DNA from 3 places in the Paenibacillus sp. FSL R7-0297 genome. Region 1 is predicted to be linked to each of the others. Evidence: riboswitches for the same ligand, from Rfam matches in the RefSeq annotation. Region 1 holds a riboswitch; each other region holds the start of a gene.
What was found. A riboswitch is a leader RNA that binds a small molecule or an ion and turns the genes downstream of it on or off. The one in region 1 is predicted to bind cobalamin.
Positions count from the first base shown of each region.

Region 2: linked by a shared signal. The riboswitch ahead of MKZ24_RS32880 (S-layer homology domain-containing protein) and the one ahead of MKZ24_RS28515 (energy-coupling factor ABC transporter permease) in region 1 are both predicted to bind cobalamin.
Region 3: linked by a shared signal. The riboswitch ahead of MKZ24_RS02150 (anaerobic ribonucleoside triphosphate reductase) and the one ahead of MKZ24_RS28515 (energy-coupling factor ABC transporter permease) in region 1 are both predicted to bind cobalamin.

Region 1 is NZ_JBBPAQ010000001.1:6,547,609-6,553,962, reverse strand. It holds gene tnpB (IS200/IS605 family element RNA-guided endonuclease TnpB) at 1-367, shown strand, start outside; gene MKZ24_RS28530 (alpha-N-arabinofuranosidase) at 685-2,181, shown strand; gene MKZ24_RS28525 (DUF6171 family protein) at 2,195-2,470, shown strand; gene MKZ24_RS28520 (ArsR/SmtB family transcription factor) at 2,563-3,519, opposite strand; cobalamin riboswitch at 3,682-3,876, shown strand; gene MKZ24_RS28515 (energy-coupling factor ABC transporter permease) at 4,152-4,916, shown strand; gene MKZ24_RS28510 (energy-coupling factor ABC transporter substrate-binding protein) at 4,916-5,212, shown strand; gene cbiQ (cobalt ECF transporter T component CbiQ) at 5,209-5,997, shown strand; gene MKZ24_RS28500 (energy-coupling factor ABC transporter ATP-binding protein) at 6,258-6,354, shown strand, end outside.
Region 2 is NZ_JBBPAQ010000001.1:7,580,660-7,587,013, forward strand. It holds gene MKZ24_RS32875 (DUF4430 domain-containing protein) at 1-150, opposite strand, end outside; gene MKZ24_RS32880 (S-layer homology domain-containing protein) at 1,117-3,297, opposite strand; cobalamin riboswitch at 3,491-3,679, opposite strand; gene MKZ24_RS32885 (GAP1-N2 domain-containing protein) at 4,197-6,354, opposite strand, start outside.
Region 3 is NZ_JBBPAQ010000001.1:501,657-508,010, forward strand. It holds gene MKZ24_RS02130 (ASCH domain-containing protein) at 112-534, opposite strand; tRNA gene MKZ24_RS02135 (tRNA-Thr) at 731-802, opposite strand; gene MKZ24_RS02140 (sugar phosphate isomerase/epimerase family protein) at 885-1,664, opposite strand; gene MKZ24_RS02145 (MTH1187 family thiamine-binding protein) at 1,715-2,023, opposite strand; cobalamin riboswitch at 2,364-2,594, shown strand; gene MKZ24_RS02150 (anaerobic ribonucleoside triphosphate reductase) at 2,941-4,926, shown strand; gene nrdG (anaerobic ribonucleoside-triphosphate reductase activating protein) at 4,923-5,450, shown strand; gene ssuE (NADPH-dependent FMN reductase) at 5,581-6,135, opposite strand.

The sequences.
Region 1 (6,354 bases):
CATTGCCAATAAACGAAATGACTTCCTCCACAAGCTGACCACGAGACTGATTCGTGAAAACCAAACGATTAGTATCGAACATCTGCGTGTGGCGAATATGATTCAGAACCCCAAGCTTTCAAAATCCATTGCTGATGCGTCTTGGGGCGAGTGGGTGCGACAGCTGACGTATAAAGCGAAATGGTATGGACGAAATCTTCGGATCGCCGACACGTTTGAGCCGACCAGTCAGCGTTGCCATGTGTGTGGCACAATCCACCCCGAGGTGAAGAACCTGTCCATTCGGGAATGGACGTGTACGGCCTGCGGGACGATCCATGACCGTGACGAAAACGCCGCTCACAATATTGAACAAGTAGCGGTTTAACCCCCACCTAACCAAACGATAGAATTCAAGATTTCACTAGCGTCAAAAATGTAAAACTGCGGGAACGCAGGGATCGCTTGCTCCATAAGAAGAGGGTACTCTTCTGTTCGCAAGAATCCGCCACTTCAAGCGTTAGCTAAGTGGGGGAGAATTCAACCTATGCGCCACCGCAGCGATGGATGGAAAGATTCTTAAGAAACGGTTGCACGAGCCACTTAATTTAAAGATTGACGAACCGGAGGTAGCCTGACTATAATGTTAATATAAGTATTAAATGATTAACAAATATATTAACCTAAAGAGGAGCGCTAACTGAAATGGCAGAACGCATTGTACTGAACACTGACATCCGCAAAGGCACAATTAACCGCAACATCTATGGACATTTCGCTGAGCATCTGGGACGCTGTATCTATGAAGGCATCTGGGTAGGGGAAGATTCGCCGATTCCGAATACGAAGGGTATCCGTAACGATGTGGTGGAAGCGCTTAAGGAAATGAAGATTCCTGTATTGCGCTGGCCGGGCGGCTGCTTCGCCGATGAATATCACTGGAAGGACGGCATTGGCCCAAGTGAAGAACGCAAGCGCATGATCAATACCCATTGGGGTGGTGCGGTTGAGAACAATCATTTTGGTACACATGAATTCATGCGGCTCTGCGCCATGCTGGAATGTGAGCCGTACATCAACGGCAATGTAGGGAGCGGAACGGTACAGGAGATGTCCGAGTGGGTTGAGTATTTGACCTTTAACGGTGTATCGCCGATGGCTGAGCTGCGCCAGAAGAACGGCCAGGAAGAGGCTTGGAGTGTAACTTATTTCGGCGTGGGCAATGAGAACTGGGGCTGCGGCGGCAATATGCGTCCTGAATATTATGCTGACCTGTACCGCCAATATCAGACTTATGTGCGCAACTATGGGGATAACAAGATTCACCGGATCGCCTGCGGCGCGAACTCGGATGACTATAACTGGACCGAAGTGCTGATGCGCGAAGCCACCCGCTTCATGGATTCCCTTACCCTGCACTACTACACCCTGCCGACTTCGGATTGGGCGAATAAAGGTGCGGCTACCGGCTTTGGAACGGATGAATATTTCACCACACTGAAGAAAGCGCTGTTCATGGATGAGCTGGTTACCCGCCACAGTGTCATTATGGATAAATATGATCCGGAGAAAAGAGTGGGCCTGATCGTCGATGAATGGGGCACCTGGTATGATGTAGAGCCGGGTACCAACCCGGGATTCCTCTACCAGCAGAACACGATCCGTGATGCGCTGGTTGCCGGTCTGACCCTGAATATCTTCCACAAGCACAGCGACCGTGTACGGATGGCGAACATTGCCCAGACCGTAAACGTGCTGCAGGCTGTAATTCTGACCGAAGGCGAGAAAATGCTTCTGACTCCAACCTATCATGTATTCAATATGTATAAAGTACATCAGGATGCGGAGCTGCTGGATCTGACAGTGGATAGCCCGGTATACAGCTATGAGGGCGTAGAGATTCCTGAAGTATCTGCTTCAGCTTCCGTAACAGCAGAGGGCGTGATTCATGTCAGCCTGTGCAACCTGAATCACGCTGCACCGGCAGTATTGCCGCTGGAGCTGCGCGGACTGGCTGGACAGTCAGCGGCCGTAAGCGGCACAACACTTGCCGGGTCTTCCATCGATGCCCACAATACCTTCGAGCAGCCGGAAGCTGTAACACCGCAGCCGTTCAACGGCTTCAAGCTTGAAGGAGATACGCTGACGGTTACTCTGCCGCCAATGTCGGTAACTGTACTGGAAATTACTCCGGAAGCGTAAGGAGAACAGCAGCATGACAACCACTTCAGCCTGCAAGGGATGCCGGGAGGAGTACAAGGTGACGGAAGCGCAGATTGCCCGGATTCTGGCCTCCTCGATGTTCAATCCGGGGAACACTGCCCCGGATGAAGTCTATGCCGAGCGGGTTGCTCTATGCAGAGCTTGTCCTAAGCTGCAGGATGGCGTGACCTGCACGGCCTGCGGCTGCATTATACCGGTCGTGGCCCGGCTGAAGGCACGCGGCTGTCCGCTGCCGGGAGGCGGCTTGTGGCAGCCTGTGACTGATTAAACCGCATGGCTGTCTCTAGTAATAATACCGTAACCGCAACAGCGGCAGCGGGGGACCTGATCTTAAGGTCTCCTTCTGCCGCTGTTTGTTGTCTAATCCTGTCCGGGTCCTTCCGTCCGGCTGGTATTTGCCGACGCTTCAACAGCATCTGTATAAAAGAGTTCAAAGACCAGATCCTCGTTGTAGTTGCCGAATCCCTTGCCGAACAAGGTAAGACCACCGATATGCTCCGCATCGTCTTCCACAGAAACCTTGAACGTCCACTGTTTATCACGGATACTGACCTGATCCAGCGTAACCTCTGACAGCTTCTGACCGTCCATGAACGTGCCCGCCGGAGTAATCCGCAGCTGCTTAAGCAGTCCATATTGGTTGGTGAGCGCAGGCCACCAGGAAGGAGTGTATTTGCCCGGGCTGTCCCCGTAGTCGCCGGGGCTGGTCCAGAATCCAAGCCGCTGTCCGTTCAGTGTGAAGGTGATGTCGGAGGGCCAGTTATTATTGATGGACGGGGCTTCGGAGGCAATCTCCATGGTGATGACCAGTTCCTCAGGATTCTGGCTGGACAGCAGGAAGTTCGGGATTTTATATTCCACGAATCCTTTGCCGAACCACAGGATGCCTGCATTCACCCGCTCCTGATCCCAGAAATACCGCGGATCGTCAAAGTTGCCGATTACCCGCTCGGTGGTAGATAATCCGCAGGTCGGTTCAATCTGGAAATCAGAGTAGTGGCCCACGGGTATTTCCTTACGGTAGCCTCTGCGCTGTGTTCTGGCTTGTCCGGGGAAAATAATCTCAGCACTCTCGGCGGCCAGTGTACAAATCTTCTGCAGTCCGCTGCGCCCGGGAGCCATGTGGCTGCGGATCAGTCCGGCAGCTTCCAGCTTGCGCACATGCATGGTCATAATGGCACTGCTGAGCTTCAGCGCCCCGGCCAGTTCCTTGACGTTCATAGGCTGTTCGGACAGCAGCCGCAGCATCTGCAGGCGCACAGCGCTGGATAACGCTTCATACACGGGTAAAGATTGTTCGGTTAGATCAAGTTTCATGTGCTGCCTCCACGTTCAGGTTATATAGTTAATAATTATATTACTCAAATGATATTCTTACAAGCAAATGAATATTGCCTAACAAGCAAATGAATACTGCGCCTCGCAGCCGCTCCAATTTTATCACAGACATGCAGAGCCTGTTCCGCTATGATGTAGGATGGATTAGCGATGTAACAAGGTGCTCTTGCCGGATCAGGCAAGGGATAACAGGGAATCGGGTGCAAGTCCCGAGCGGTCCCGCCACTGTAAGGAAGAGCTGAACTTCATGATGTCACTTGGGGAGATCCCGGGGAAGACGAAGGATGCAGCGCCCGTATTCCAAGCCAGGAGACCTACCTTGATTACACACACCACGACTCTACGCGGATAGGAGCGGTGTACGGATAGGTTAATAAGATGAGGCGATGTGCCCCTGTAGAACCGGAGGGAATCTTGAAGATCAAGATCAGAGCCGGCTCAATGTTATGCAGACACAGCGTTGAGCGGACCATGCGGAGCGACCGGGTGCAGAGCCCTTTGTTGGCGCACGGCAGTGCTCTCTATCGAATCATACCTGCGTACATACACTCCCACCCAGAAGGGCGGGAGTTTTTTGGTTTGCCATATTTAAGAAACGTGGAGGCTGACAAATGAAGAAACGCGGATTTTGGAGTTTTGCGGCGCTGATTGCCGGATTTACAGTGTTCTTTTTGCTGAATGAACCTGGGACGGCCCAGGCTATGCACATTATGGAAGGGTTTCTGCCGGTAGGCTGGGCTGTGTTCTGGTGGGTGGCGTTTTTACCGTTCTTTGTGCTCGGGATTATCAGGCTTAGATCGATGACCAAGGAGAATCCTGAGCTGAAGCTGCTGCTCGGTCTGGCAGGGGCGTTCACGTTCGTTCTATCGGCGCTCAAAATGCCTTCCGTTACCGGAAGCAGCTCTCATCCTACGGGTACAGGGCTTGGTGCTGTAATGCTGGGGCCGCTGCCGATGGGCGTGATCGGCTCGATTGTGCTGTTGTTTCAGGCGCTGCTTCTGGCGCACGGGGGAATCACTACACTCGGGGCGAATGCGTTCTCGATGGCGGTCGCGGGGCCTTTTGCCGGATATGCAGTCTATAAGCTGTTGATGAAGCTGCCGGACCGAGAGAAGCTGGCCTTATTCTGTGCGGCGGCGGTTGCCGACCTGATGACTTATGTAGTGACTTCCGTCCAGCTTGCGGTGGCTTTTCCGGCTGCGGATGGCGGGGTCCTGGCGTCTTTTCTCAAATTCGGAGGGATCTTTGCCGTAACGCAGATTCCGCTGGCCATCAGCGAAGGGCTGCTGACCGTATTATTGTGGAACTGGCTGAAATCGTACAGTCCGAATGAAATGTCGCTCCTGAAACGCAAGGTTAAAGGGGGAAATGCATAATGAGCAATAAATGGAACAATGGGTTGATGCTGCTGGCCGTTGTCCTGTTGTGTGTGCTGCCGCTGTTGTTCGTAGAAGGGGAGTTCGGCGGGGCCGATGATGCTGCCGAGAGTGTGATCACAGAAATTAACCCGGAATATGAACCCTGGTTCAAGCCGCTGACCGAAATCCCGGGTGAGACGGAGAGTATGCTGTTCGCATTACAGGCGGCGATTGGCGCCGGAGTGATCGGATATTCACTGGGGCTGCTGAAAGGGAAACAAGGCCAGGCGAAGCAGAACAGCATCAGGAAGTGATCAGACGAATTGATGTCCTTTCTTATAATAATGCCTTAAGGCAGCTGTCTCCCATGTGGAAAAGCTCGTTCGCGGCACTGATGTTCCTGCTCTCCTATACAGTGGATCCGGTGCTGCAGATTGTGATTACGCTGTGGATGATGTCATGGTGCATCCTGCATGCCAAAATTCCCTATCGCGCCTATTTGTTGCTGTTTGGAACGGCGCTGCTGTTCTATGGCCTTAGTGTCCCGGCACTGCTCGTGGAATTCGGCCACCCCGCTGCCGGGGAAGCTGGCGTATTCCGGATTTCGGGGCAGCCTCTTCCGGTGTATATCACAGCTGCAGGACTGGAACGGGCCGCTGAACTGCTGGTTAGGGTCTCTGCCTGCACAAGCTGCTGCTTCTTCCTGATGTTCACCACGCCGTTCAGTGAGCTGCTGCAAGTGCTCCGCAGACTGCGTATGCCGCAGATTGTGCTGGAGCTGATGCTGATCATGTACCGCTTCCTGTTCCTGCTGAATGATGCAGCGCACGGACTGATGCTGGCCCGGAGGCTGCGCGGCGGCCGGAGAGGGTACAAGGCCAGGCTGGGGGAGACGGCGGCCATGGCTGGCGCCCTCTTCGGCAATACGATGCACCGTTATTACGGATTATCGCAGGGGCTGCTGACCCGCGGGTTCACGGGGGAGATCATTCTGCCGCCGTATACCGCGCGGCCTGTGCCGCGGCGTTATGCGGTCCGGGCGTATGCGGGGATCGCTGTGCTGGCGCTGGCGCAGCTTTGGCTGTGGCTGAGCGGTTGAAATTAAGATTTTAGTGCAGGAAAGCTGCTGGCTTTTTTGAAATCATGCCCAAAGTACAACAATTTCCCCGATATATCGGATGTATTCCAAGATTGTTGCACAAGAGGCAGCATTTCGTCTCCTCCAAGTGGCTTCACGGGACAATTCTTGTATTTCATACAACACTCCCCCCGAAGGCCGGTGTATCTAGGTATCAAAGCTGTAAAACATACAACATTTATCCAATTTCGATTTGCCAAATCACATTAGAGGAGTACGCCATGGACATGGAATATAGTCTGGCTTTTGACGGGGTGGTGTTTCATTACCCGGATACGAAGGAAGCCGCGCTGCGTGAACTAACCCTCTCCATTCCCA
Region 2 (6,354 bases), 1.0 Mb from region 1:
CGTCTGCGCGGCCTGGGAACTGGCGGGCGGCACAGGCCCGCCGCCTGCGTAATCCGGCTGCGCCTTGGAGCAGCCGGCGAGCAGCAGGACAAACAGGAGCAGGAGCAGCGGATAGAGCCTCGACCTTCTTGATTTCAATAGACTGAACATTTCCTCGAGCACCTCCACAAAAGGGAAAAGAACGGGGGCAGTCAGCCTGTTCCCCGTTCCGTTCAAACACCTTATGATTTCTTAGTGTGACATGAAACAAACTAATCCTGGGCAAAGCACCGTCAGCCAGCCCCTTGGCCGCTGAGCATCCGTCCCGCAACCTGCAGGAGCTTCTCTATCAGCAATCAACCTCTTTGAATACTGGCTGGCACCATACTCTCAGTTTCACCTGCTGTAGCTTCATCAGCATCATTTGCTCTAGCTTAATTAACTAGGTGCAGTAGCCTCGCCTTCCCTAGCGAAACTCCGCAAAATATCCCACCACCGGAACAGTAACTGGATTTTCGGCACTTATTTATGTTATACGGACTTCACTGCCGATTCTAGTTGGATTAATGGCACTTAATTCTGCCCCTAGCGGGGTCATTCACTAATTCAAGCGAGATTAAGTGTTGTTTTTCCAACTACGCCGCCATATCGGGAGATTCACCGGGAATTAAGTGGCATTTATCCACTTGTATATCCCGCCCGCACTTTCGCTTTAGACTGCTTCATGCAAAATCTTGCAGATAATACAACTTAGCTTCCTAATCCCTAAAGGGTTCGGGCAGATTATTGTATGAAATACAAGAATTATCCCGCTACACCCCTTGTCGGAAGAGGAATGCTGCCTTTCGTACAACAATTTTCGAATATAGCCGGGATCGTGATGGAAATGTTGTATTATGGGCATGATTTCTAACAGGCAATCGAACTCACACCTCAAAAGCGGGTTGAAATCGTGAAATTCTTGCGCCAGCAGCCTTGAAAATCAAATTAAACTGTGGTGAAGACTAAGCATTATATTCATAGCTTAAGCTCAGCATATATAGCATTTTTCTCTACATGTGCGCAGGATCAAGGCATATCTGAAGATGCGTCTAAAAGTAGAATAGCTGGTGTAACCCATCATCCTTCAAAGCTCACCTAAGGCAATCTAACCGCTACAGCAGCGGCCATTTCTCTGGTTACAGCAGTGGCAGGAGCGAATTCGCCGCCGGTACCGCTCATAATTCCAAGTCCGGTTACAGTACGTACCGCCGTTAATGCATAGGCGCTGATCTGGTCTTCATCGGTGAATTTCCCGGTTCCTGCTGCTGCCGAAGCTTCGTCCAGCTTCAAGGCTCTCACGATCATTACAGCCATATCCTGGCGGGTAACGGGGCCGTCCGGTTTGAAGGCTGTGCCTGTTACTCCGCTGACCATTCCCAGTTCCTTCGCTTTGTTCACTGCTCCATAATACCACGCATCCGCCTTAACATCACTGAAACTCTGGGTTGACGATGCCGCAGACGGCTCATTTCCAGTCAATCTCAGCAGCAGTGCCGCAAATTCAGCGCGGGTAATATTCTGCTTCGGTGCGAACACGAGGCTGCTCTCACTGACGCCGTCCATCAGCTTGCGGTCATAGGCCGTATACACGGACTCCAGCGCCCAAGGCGAGATTGACTTCACATCGGTAAAAGCAACACGGTTAGCCGCAGCAGAAGCCACGGTCAGCGGCTGCGAATAGCGGACTACCGCAGGTGTGCTGTCCTTGAGATATCCGGTAACGGTAATTGTATATTTATTCGCTGGCAGGCCGCCGGCAACAACAGCTGAACCCGCAGCATCCGTAACAGCAGTTTTACCGCCGATAGATACCTGAACCCCTGCGGCTGCTGAGGATACCGGGTCGGAAGTGAAGGTCGCTTCATTCCATACCCACTGCTTTTGAGTTACTTTTACAGTAATATCTTGTCCAGGCTGCGGCTGTGCAGGGGAGACCGTCACGGACGCTACCACCTGTGTGTTATCCCCGCCATAATAGACAAGCACGCGGTCATTCTCCGCAAGAAGGAAATCACCCATGCCTACACTTGGATAAATCCATGCTCCACCACGCGCTACAACATACATCCATCCGTCATAGCCGCCAAAAGCACCTGCAGTCACGCCGCCAATTCCCGTCACATAATTACCCGCTTCATTGACCAGGGCCACCTTCTTCGCCGCCGCTGCCTTCTCCAGGGCTTGAAGTACATTTCCAGCATATACAGTGCCTTCTGCCAGGGTTCCATTAGGGCCCTCAATGGCAACAGACACACTAACCTGAGGACTTTTCACAGGTGAATTGCTAAGATCATAGAGCTTGCTGCCTGTGCTGAAAAGCTTGTAAGCTACCAATGCTTCCAGCGCCTGCTCTGTCGAGAGCTGATTGTAGCTTCCGCCCGCTGTATGAGCGAACCCGCCGCCTGCTGCACTGAAGCTAAGGAGCTTACTGACAAGGTTCACATTGTTTGCGGTATACTCCGCTCCTGCCGGGTCAATCCCAAAGGAAGACAGGCCAATAATGGCTTGAGCGACACTCTCGCTGCTGTCACCATAGCCGCCGTTCTTGTCCTGTGCAGTCGCCAGCCAGGCTGCCGCCCGCTGACCCGCGGTATTGGCTGCCGGATCATCCTTATGTCCTGCCAGCACCGTAAGCACCATCGCTGTCATGTCCGGATCACTAGCCCCCGTAGTCAGGGTGAAGCCTCCGTCAGTATTCTGTTTGGACAGGATCTCAGCCAGCAGTTTCGCCGGCGTCCATTTGGCATTGTCAGGCATAGTATAAGTTCCGGAATCAAGCGCCAGCAGTACGTAGGCTGCGTTGTTCAGCGTCTGGCCGGTAATTTTATCGTTATTGTAGAGCTTCTCAATCAGGTTGTAGCCGGCGACATCTGCCGGATTCCCGCCAAGCGCCCTTACCGCAAGCGTAATCCGCGCATATTCCGTAGCTCTGGCGTAAACACCCTTGGCTGCGGCTACTTTACTCTCAAGCGCCTTTAAATAACTATCCGGAACCTTGTAGCCCGCCTGCGCAAGGCCGATGGCCTGCCAGTCGGACTGGACTCCGGCCTTCAGCACAAACTCCGAAGTGGCATAGACTGCCTCAGCTACATTAACTGCTGTGCCTGCCGGTTGAGCTGAGGCTGTATTCGCGGCATTCAAGCTTAACTGGGCTGATGCGGTATCACTCTGGGCAAAAGCCTGTCCTGCCGGAGCCACGGATGCCCCCAGAACCGCGAACATCATGACAACGATCAGACCCAGCCGGATAAACTTAGATGATAGATTGTTCTTCATTGCTTGACCTCTTTCTGTGAATAGAATGGTATAGATGAATCCTGCGTCCTCCGCTGATGCGGGTGCAACATAAAGACCGCCCTGTACAGGGCGGCCGGGGAAGGATACAATACATGCGGCTGAAATGAGGATTCCCTACACACAGCCCCTGCTTATATTTGCACCTGTTCCGCATTCTTACCCCCGAAGAATAGAAACAACAACGAAAAAGGCAGGTCTCCTGGCTTACGCATCATTGCTTCCCCCGCCTTCCCATCCGATCATCAGACAGTGGCTTCTCAGGAGTCGCTCCGCATTTACAGTGGCGGGACCGCACCGGACTTACACCGGCCTTCCCTTTTAAGCAGATTACTCTCGTAGAACCAGCATGGCTATCTGTTGCATGACAGCGCCTGTTTCTACGGAAATCCGCACCTTTTTCCAAAGCTTATTAAATTTTAATATTCTCAAACAATCATATCTACTATTCCCCTGTATGTCTATAGACAAGCTGCTTCAATTATAGGCAGACCCTGCCCCTTCCGCACAAAAAAGCCTGAACAACACTTGCCGCATTCTCCCGGCATATCGTGCTGTTCAGGACTTAAATAGTGATTCTTCCGCTTCCGGCAAGAGCCAGAAGCTTGTTGATTGTATTATGTACAACAGAATGGGAATAAAAGACGGCGATAAGGCATTCTGCTGTATTTCATACAATTGATTGTGGAATATACCCCTTATAGGCTCAGAAATCCGGAATCTAATGCATCAAATACAATAGAACGCATAATAGGGCTGATTATTCCGGATTTGAGTGTATAAAATACAATGACCCCTCTGCCAACTTTGGCGGCAGCACCGTTGATGAAATGCCGGACTTCTCTTACATCCGGCTTGGCCCAATTCAGGCTCTCACTCAATCATTCCTCATCCGTATCCGGGCTGGCGGAAGGAGTGGGGTCGGTGCCGGGTGTAGTCTCCGGAGTAGTGCTCGGGGTACTTCCCGGAATGCTCCCCGGACTAGCCTGTGCCTGTAGCTTCAGCGTATAGATTCCGGCGGTGATCATATCATCCGCGGCCAGCTTCGCGCCAGGCTCCAGCTCCACCGTCACTTCATATACGCGCGCAGGGATTCCTGCGCCCGATGCACCCGCTGCCGGGGAGGCCTCGGCTTCATCAGAGCCGCCGCTATTTCCCGCGGCCGCATCCCCCCCGCCGTCAGTCCCCACGGCTCCCTCATCAGAACCGCCGTCAACTCCGGCGCCCGCTCCACCAGTACCGCCGCTATTTCCCGCGGCCGCATCCCCGCCGCCGTCAGTCCCCACAGTTCCCTCATCAGTGCCGCCGTCAACTCCGGCGGCCAGGCAACTGCTCTCAGTTGCTACAACCTTGTAAGTGTCCGCAACGTTATTACCGGACATCACAATGATCTCCGCCGGGTTGAAGGCGGAGCAGTCCGCCACAGCGGCAAAGCTGAACACCAGCTTGACGCCTGCTTCCTCGCTGCTGCTTGCATCCCCGCCAGCATTCCCAGTGCCTTCCGTTCCGCCGCTTTCACCCCCGCCTGCGTTCCCGGCGCCTTCCGTTCCGCCGCCTTCACCCCCGCCAGCGTTCCCGGTACCTTCTGTTCCACCGTTTTCGGCCCCAGTGCCCGTCCCGGCACCTGCCACTCCGCTGCCAACCAGCCGTACAGAGACAGGGGCTTGAACTTGCCCATCCGAATTCTTGATATCGCCCCGAACCGGGCTCACCGTCGGCTGCGGTGCAGCGGTATCCGCATCCGGCCGCAGCCAACTGATGGCGATGATGGCGATGATCAGTACGATCCCAAGCACGCTGCCGGAGATCAGGATCTGAAATCGGCTGCGGCTGACCCACCGCGCCAGCGGCGAAGCCAGCTGGGAGCGGGCTTCATTGTAGACATTCTGCATGGCGGGCGTTGCGGCCGAGCTATAGCTTTTGCGGAAATCGCGGTTCTTGAACGCCTCGCGGTCGTTCTTCAGGAAATACTTCAGCACCGCCCGTCGGTAATTCGGCCACAGCTTCTTGCTCGAGATGGTGAACAGCCGGTTATGCTGCGACCAGGCCAGGAAACGGTAGACCGTTTCCTTATCATTGCCCGCTTTGCGCGCCACCAGCTCCAGCAGCGCATCGTAATCAAGCGGACCGCCCTCACGTTCACTGCTGTGGTAGAAGGCCAGCGGCAGCCGTTCGAACGGCTCGATGCTCCGCGGCTCCTTCAGCCAGCGTCCTCCGAGCAGCTGTACATCATCCAGCTCCCGGGGAGACAGCCCGGCAAAGATCTCCTCGTCCGGCTTCTCCTCCCCGAACCAGCGGTAGGCAGCGCGCAGCGCATTCGCTTTACGCTTAGCGATTGCATCCAGCGGCGGCTGCCAGTCCGCCGTATCCCGGTAGCGCAGGAAGGAAATCTCCAGCAGCTGCTCAATCGTCAGCTCGTCCAGCGAAATCCGGTTCAGCAGGAAGCGGTCGGCAACGGTTCCCAGCTCCTGCAGCAGTGACAGCGCTTCAGGATGCACACCGCCGCCTCTGCGGCGTTCTTTCTCCGCCTTCTGCACCGACTCATGAACCGATGCCACCGCCGCCACCGGATCATTGTCCCGCTGCAGCTTCTCCAGCAGATACTCCTTGACGGTATCGCGCACGAAAGCCTGCTGAAGCGCCTCCGGAAGGAAACGGCCCCAATGCGCCACGAACCGCAGGATATCCGCCGATTTCGGCGCGTCAGCCAGCCGGGATTCCATATAAGGCTCCAGCAGCGCTTTGCGGAATATAGGCTGGGCCAGCACTCTTTTGAAGAAGGCCGCACTAAGCTCATCGTTGCCCTCAATAATACCGTAAGCGGCAGCAAGCGCATCCTCACGTCCCGCCGACTGGCAGTTCAGCATCCCGTTGATGAAGTAATCCACAATTTTGACCCGGTAATTATGGCCAGGCAGTGCATAATACTCCTTGAACCACTCCAGAATCTCCGGCGCCGGTACCCCTTTTTTGCGGATCAGATCATACTCCCGGTCGAACCGCTCCAGGAACATATCATTCAGACGCACCCGGGATTCC
Region 3 (6,354 bases), 6.0 Mb from region 1:
CCGCAGAGTCCGCTTTCCATATATATAAGAAGATTACCCGCTGAATATCCCTATGATACCCGCTGACAGCTGATAAGCATGAAATTTTTATTTATTTGGCCACAAATGGATTCACCACTCCTGCTCAAGAACGGGATATTCCCAGAAACCTAAGCGCCCTTTGGCAGGTATAGGATGAGCCAGCGCAACGACTTCCTCCAGCTTCCAGGCATACCGGCCTTCTGCATAATCGCCGAACACATATTCATTCCCGCCCGGCCAGTTCTGCTGTGCTTGCTGAGGCGTAACCCCGCAGCAACCAGCCAGCCGGCTGGTCGCAAGGATTACCCCGGAGGGCAGATTATCCGCCGTGTAGCCGTGCCGGGCAAGCACCGATTGATACGGCTCTGTCCTGCATATGGCCTTATCTACCTGCATACCGGCATGGATGGCTAATTCTCCCCGGTAAGCCGTCGGCCAGGAACGGGTCTCGATCTGTTTTTCACCCAGCTCAATTAAGGTTGCCCAAGGCTGGCGAATCGTCAGACACTTCATACAAGTGCCTCCTCTCATAAACAAAATAGGCTCTAGGAATAACATATAAATCGTTTAATAAGATTGATTTCATTTTAGTCCTGCATTCTGTATTAAGCATAAGCAAGCATCGGGCCGGTAGACGATCGGATGAATAAATAAAAAAACGCGACCCCCAAAACCCCGGAAAGCCGCGCCACTATTGAGTTCTTACGGATGCTGGTGAAGGGAATTGAACCCCCGGCCTACGCATTACGAGTGCGTTGCTCTACCCCTGAGCTACACCAGCTTAAAAGGATTGCCCCTGCCAAACAAAAAATATTATAACTCTTTCAGCAGAAAACGCAACCCTTTTTGACTATTACCTCTTCCTATCCCTGCATAAGCCCCAACCCGCGGAAATATTCCAGCGCCTGCTTAGCACTCTCCAGCGACGACACGGCATAAGCCTCTTGCTCTACTATATAATACAGAATTCCGCTTTCCTCTGCCTTGTCGAAGACGCTAGCGAAATCAACCTGCCCTTTCCCGAGGTCAGTCTCTTCATTATTTGCCCCGAAATCCTTAATGTGGACCAGCGGAACACGCCCGGCATAACGCGAGACATAGTCAATCGGCCGGGCCCCGCCCCTGTATACCCACCCCAGATCAAACTCGGCAAACATATGCTCAGCAGGAATCTGCCCCAGCCATATATCGATGACTGCTTTGCCGTCTACCTCCGCAAATTCATAATCATGGTTGTGATACCCGTACTGCAGGCCTGCTGCACGGACCATCGCGGAGGCCTTCTCCAAGAAGGGAATCACCGCCGTCACATCTTCCATCGAGGGGTTCTGCGGAAGCGGTGCCGAAGGGGTGATCATATATTGTAGTCCAAGTTCCTTCGCATATTCAATTTCTTTGGCTAACGCCCGTTCCATGTTATCCAGACTGCTGAAATCCAGGCCCACATGCGCCGAAGGCGCAGCAAGACCCAACCGGTCCAATGTACGGCGCAGTTCTCCTGCAGACACGCCGAAATAACCGGCGAATTCTACCGCCTGGTATCCCATCTCCGCCACTTTGCCCAGTGTACCCAGGAAATCGCGCTCTGTCTGGTCACGCAGTGTGTACATTTGAATTCCGATTTGCTGTGAGGCCTTTGCCATGAAAGATCCGCTCCTTATAGGTTGAATCTGATTACAACTACAGGTACTCCTTACTCTCCTTGCAGCTTACGTTCCACGGATTCCAGCTTGCTGCGGCTCGTAGAAGACTTGTCACGACGGTCATCAATTTTAAGCGAGGTAGATACTCTCTGTGCTCCTGAAGTAAAAGGCGACTCATGCAGCGCTTCTACTGCAGACAGAATCCGTGCAACCGGTCCTTCAATAATAGTCCCCATCGAAGTAAGCTCATAGGTAATCCCCTCCACGGTCTGCAGCACACGCTGCATATCGGCCACATAGCTGCTGAGACTGGTACTGCCAGTGCCAATCGGAATAACGGTCACTTCACCAATCGCCATTATGAAATCCCTCCTGCAAGTTTGATGAGTCTCCTCTTTCCTTACTCCTTAATTGTAACCCTTCAGCGCCCCTCCCACAAATAACCACAGACCCCCCTCTCTATTACTATCTCCCCCGTAAAATTACCAGGATTAGACGCACTCTATTTATGGAGTCTTTGTGGCATCTTTTGGGACAATTTATGACTCATTTAAGGCCATATCCACAGGAAAGTTGTGGATTACCTGTGGACTAACTGTGGATCATCTGTGAGTAAACCTGCGGAACCCGCTCCCCGCGCGGGATTGTAAAAAAACATTTACAAACACAATATATTGAGTTACGTTTATTAAACAACAACAAAATATAGTAGAAACAGGTGTTTCACTCTCTCAATCGAGAGGAGACTTAATAGGGAAACGCGGTGCAAAACCGCTGCGGTCCCGCCACTGTAACCGGATGTTCCAGCCGCCAGATGCCGCTGGAGCAGCATCCACCGGCAACAAGCCACTAAGGGGCTGCGAGGCCCCTCGGGAAGGCGCCGGAGGGCATACCGGAAGCCAGGAGACCTGCCTGTTTCTGTGGCACCATTCAGACTCCTGCGAGGAACAGGCGAGGTGCCCGCATGCGGCCTGCACGAGCAGAGTTAGCCTTTCCGTTAATCGGGCCAGAGGCTGCCGATACCTGAGGACGATAGAGTATCGTTCTCAGGTATCGGCTTCTGCGGAATGTACAAGAACGGGTTATACATAAGCATAGACAACAAGCCCTATACCCCTTTACGTATATTTCACAAAGACCACCGGCAAATTTCCGCTTCCGGATATTTGCATTACGCATTCGGGCATTTCCCGCCTTCCCGGCTGGAGATGTCTTTTTACTGATGTCTTGGAGCACATGCTTCACGCTTATGATACCGAGAGGAGAGAGCTATACAATGACGCTGCTGGAGAAACGATATAACGAAGGACAAGCTGTACAGGAGGTTCTTTTGGAAGAAGTTATTCATTTGGGACGGGATATTATCGACAGCCGGGATTTGGATCTGCTGCGCGAGAATGCCAACTTGAACGGGGAGAGCTTCTCCGGCAAGATGAGCAAATTCGGTAGTGAATATTCCAAGTGGTACGCACGCAATTTCACGATGCCGCCACAGCTCGTGCAGGCTATTGAAGATAATGTTGTATATGTACACGACCTGGATCAATATGCCATCGGAACAACCAACTGCATCTTCATCCCGTTTGAACGTCTGCTCCGCGAAGGCTTCAATACCGGCAACGGAAGCGTCCGCCCTCCGAATTCGATTATGACGGCTATGTCGCTGGTGGCGATTATTTTCCAGTCCCAGCAAAATGCCCAGTACGGCGGCGTATCCGCCAACAAGCTGGATTACGATCTCGCGCCTTATGTCACTAAATCCTTCGCCAAGCTGTTCCGCAAAGGAATGGAATATTTCGAGGAAGGTACCGCCGGAGAAGCGCTCGGCGAGGTTACTATGACCCGCAGCGATCTGGAAGAGAAGTATCCGCGTGCCTTCCGTTTCGCCCTGAAAGAGACAGAAATTGAAACGCTTCAAGCCGCGGAGAGTATGGTACATAACCTGAATACCATGTCCAGCCGCTCCGGCGGCCAGATTCCTTTTACCAGCATCAACTACGGAACCTGCACCTCTCCGGAAGGCCAGCTGGTGATCAGCTCCCTGTTAACTGCTACGATGAACGGGCTTGGCAGCGGAGAAACACCGGTGTTCCCGATTCAGATCTTCAAATGCAAACAGGGTGTCAACCAGCAGCCTGGTGATCCTAACTATGAGCTGTTCGTGAAAGCAGCAGAGTGCTCTGCACGCCGACTGTATCCGAACTTCGCCAATCTGGATGCTCCGCTGAATATGCAGTACTACGATCCAGCCGATCCGGATACTGAATTTGCCACCATGGGCTGCCGGACACGTGTTCTGGGTGACCGCTTCGGACGCAACCACTGCTCCGGCAAGGGCAATCTTTCATTCAACACGCTTAACCTCGTACGTTTGGGACTAGCCTACGGCACAGTAACCGGCCGTCGCCTTGCCGCTGACGAGGAAGGCTTCTTCGAAGATCTTAATCATTATATGGACGTTGCGCTGGACGGCCTGCTGCACCGGTTCCGCATTCAGGCTTCCCAGAAAGCCAAAGCCTCCGATTTCATGATGCGTGAAGGCGTCTGGGAAGGCGGCGAACAGCTTGCACCGGAAGACAGCGTAGGTGAACTGCTGAAGCACGGTAGCCTGTCCCTTGGGTTCATCGGTATGGCCGAGTGCATGAAGGCTATGTACGGCAAACACCATGGCGAAGATATGGAAGTCCACGCCAAGGCAGTGGCTATTGTCCGCCACATGCGCGAATACTGCGACCGCAAGAGCGAGCAGCTGAATCTGAACATTACTCTATTCGCCACGCCTGCCGAAGGTCTCTCCGGCAAATTCACCAAGATAGACCGCAAGGTTCTCGGTTCCATCCCGGGTGTAACGGACCGGGAATACTATACGAATTCATTCCACATTCCGGTCTATTACGACCTGAGCGCAGCCAAGAAGATTAGCCTGGAAGCTCCTTTCCATGAATATTGCAACGCCGGAGCGATCTCTTATGTAGAGCTGAACGGCAATGCCCGCAGCAACCCTGCAGCATTCGTCAAAATCATCAAATACGCGCTGGAGCAGGACATCAGCTATTTCAGCATCAACCACCCGATTGACCGCTGCTCCGGCTGCGGCCACGAAGGTGTGATCGGCACGAACTGCCCGTCCTGCGGCGCTCATGAAGATACAACACATATCCGCCGGCTGCGCCGGGTAACCGGATATCTGACCGGCGACTATCAGACCCGCTTCAATGCCGCCAAGCAAGCCGAAGTACGGGACCGCGTTAAGCATCTATGAACATCTGCGGATATTATCCGGAGTCGATCAATGAAGGCGAGGGATTGCGGGCGGTTCTCTTCTTCAGCGGATGCCGCCACCGCTGCCCCGGATGCTTCAACCCGAAGACCTGGAACTTCAATTACGGAGAGGTCTTTACTCCGGAGCGCAGGCGCGAGATTATCACCGAGATAGCAGATAATCCGCTGTTGGACGGCTTGACTCTGGCAGGCGGGGACCCTTTTTTCTCGGCAGAGGGTGCGGCGGACTTCATCCATGAGCTCCGCGCCGAGCTGCCGGGTTTCCCGGTCTGGATCTATACCGGTTATACGTACGAGGAGCTGACAGCTTCCCCCGGCTCGCCGGAATGGAATCTGCTGGCCCTGTGCCAGGTGGTTATTGACGGACGGTTTGTAGAGGAACTCAAAGACACTACTCTCCCTTACCGGGGAAGCAGCAACCAGCGGATTATAGATATCCCGGCAAGTCTTGCCGGAGATACGGTTATACTTTGGGAGCCTGCGCTAAGCTTTCAAAGGGGATAAGCTCCCCCAGGACAAATACCTTAGTATATTTAAAAAGGGTACTAAACTACCGCATTCCGGTGGTTTAGTACCCTTTTATATTTCTAAGCAGATTATATACTTGACGCTGCCCTGACAATGACATAGCCGCCTAGAGCTCCGCTTTACGCGCTGCCTTATGCGCTGTCTCATCCGCCAGCTCTTCCAGTACGCTGTTCAGCCGCAGCTTCAGCTCCTCGGCCAGTTCAACGACACCCTGGTCGTTGCGCACAGCCTGCGAGTCTACCGCATAGACTCCGCCAAGAATATGCCGGGCGCCCAGCACAGACAGCACCGGCTTCAGTGCATAGTCGATCGCGAGCAGATGGGCGAGGCTGCCGCCCATGAAGAGCGGCAGCACGATTTTGCCGGCCAGCCCTTTTTGCGGAACCAGGTCCAGGAAGGTCTTCAGCACTCCCGTATAAGAAGCTTTGTACACTGGACTGACGACGATTACCGCATCCGCTTCGGCCACCAGTCCATTCGCTTTGACGATGGCTTCGCTCTCAAACCTGGTGTGAATCAGATCCTCCGCCGGAAGCTCCGCTACATTAATCCGTTCCACTTCAAACCCGCGTTCCCGCAGATCCCCCTCCGCGTATTCGATCACCGCATTGATTCGGGAGACCAGGGATGGCGTTCCGTTAATTACCACAATTTTGGCCACTTCCGCACCTCTTCCGTCCGCTTTTATAAGATATGCCGGGCTGTTGTGCCGGACACAAATACTTTAAATTATTAATAATCCTAGCAGAGTACGAGGAATATTGTCAAACCTCCTTTGCACTTGCAACCCGGCCCTTCTCTGGTTATAATAAACGGCAAACCTATATCCCGACCAGGCCAATGACCGGCATCCAACCGCGAGGCGTCTGCGACCGGAGCA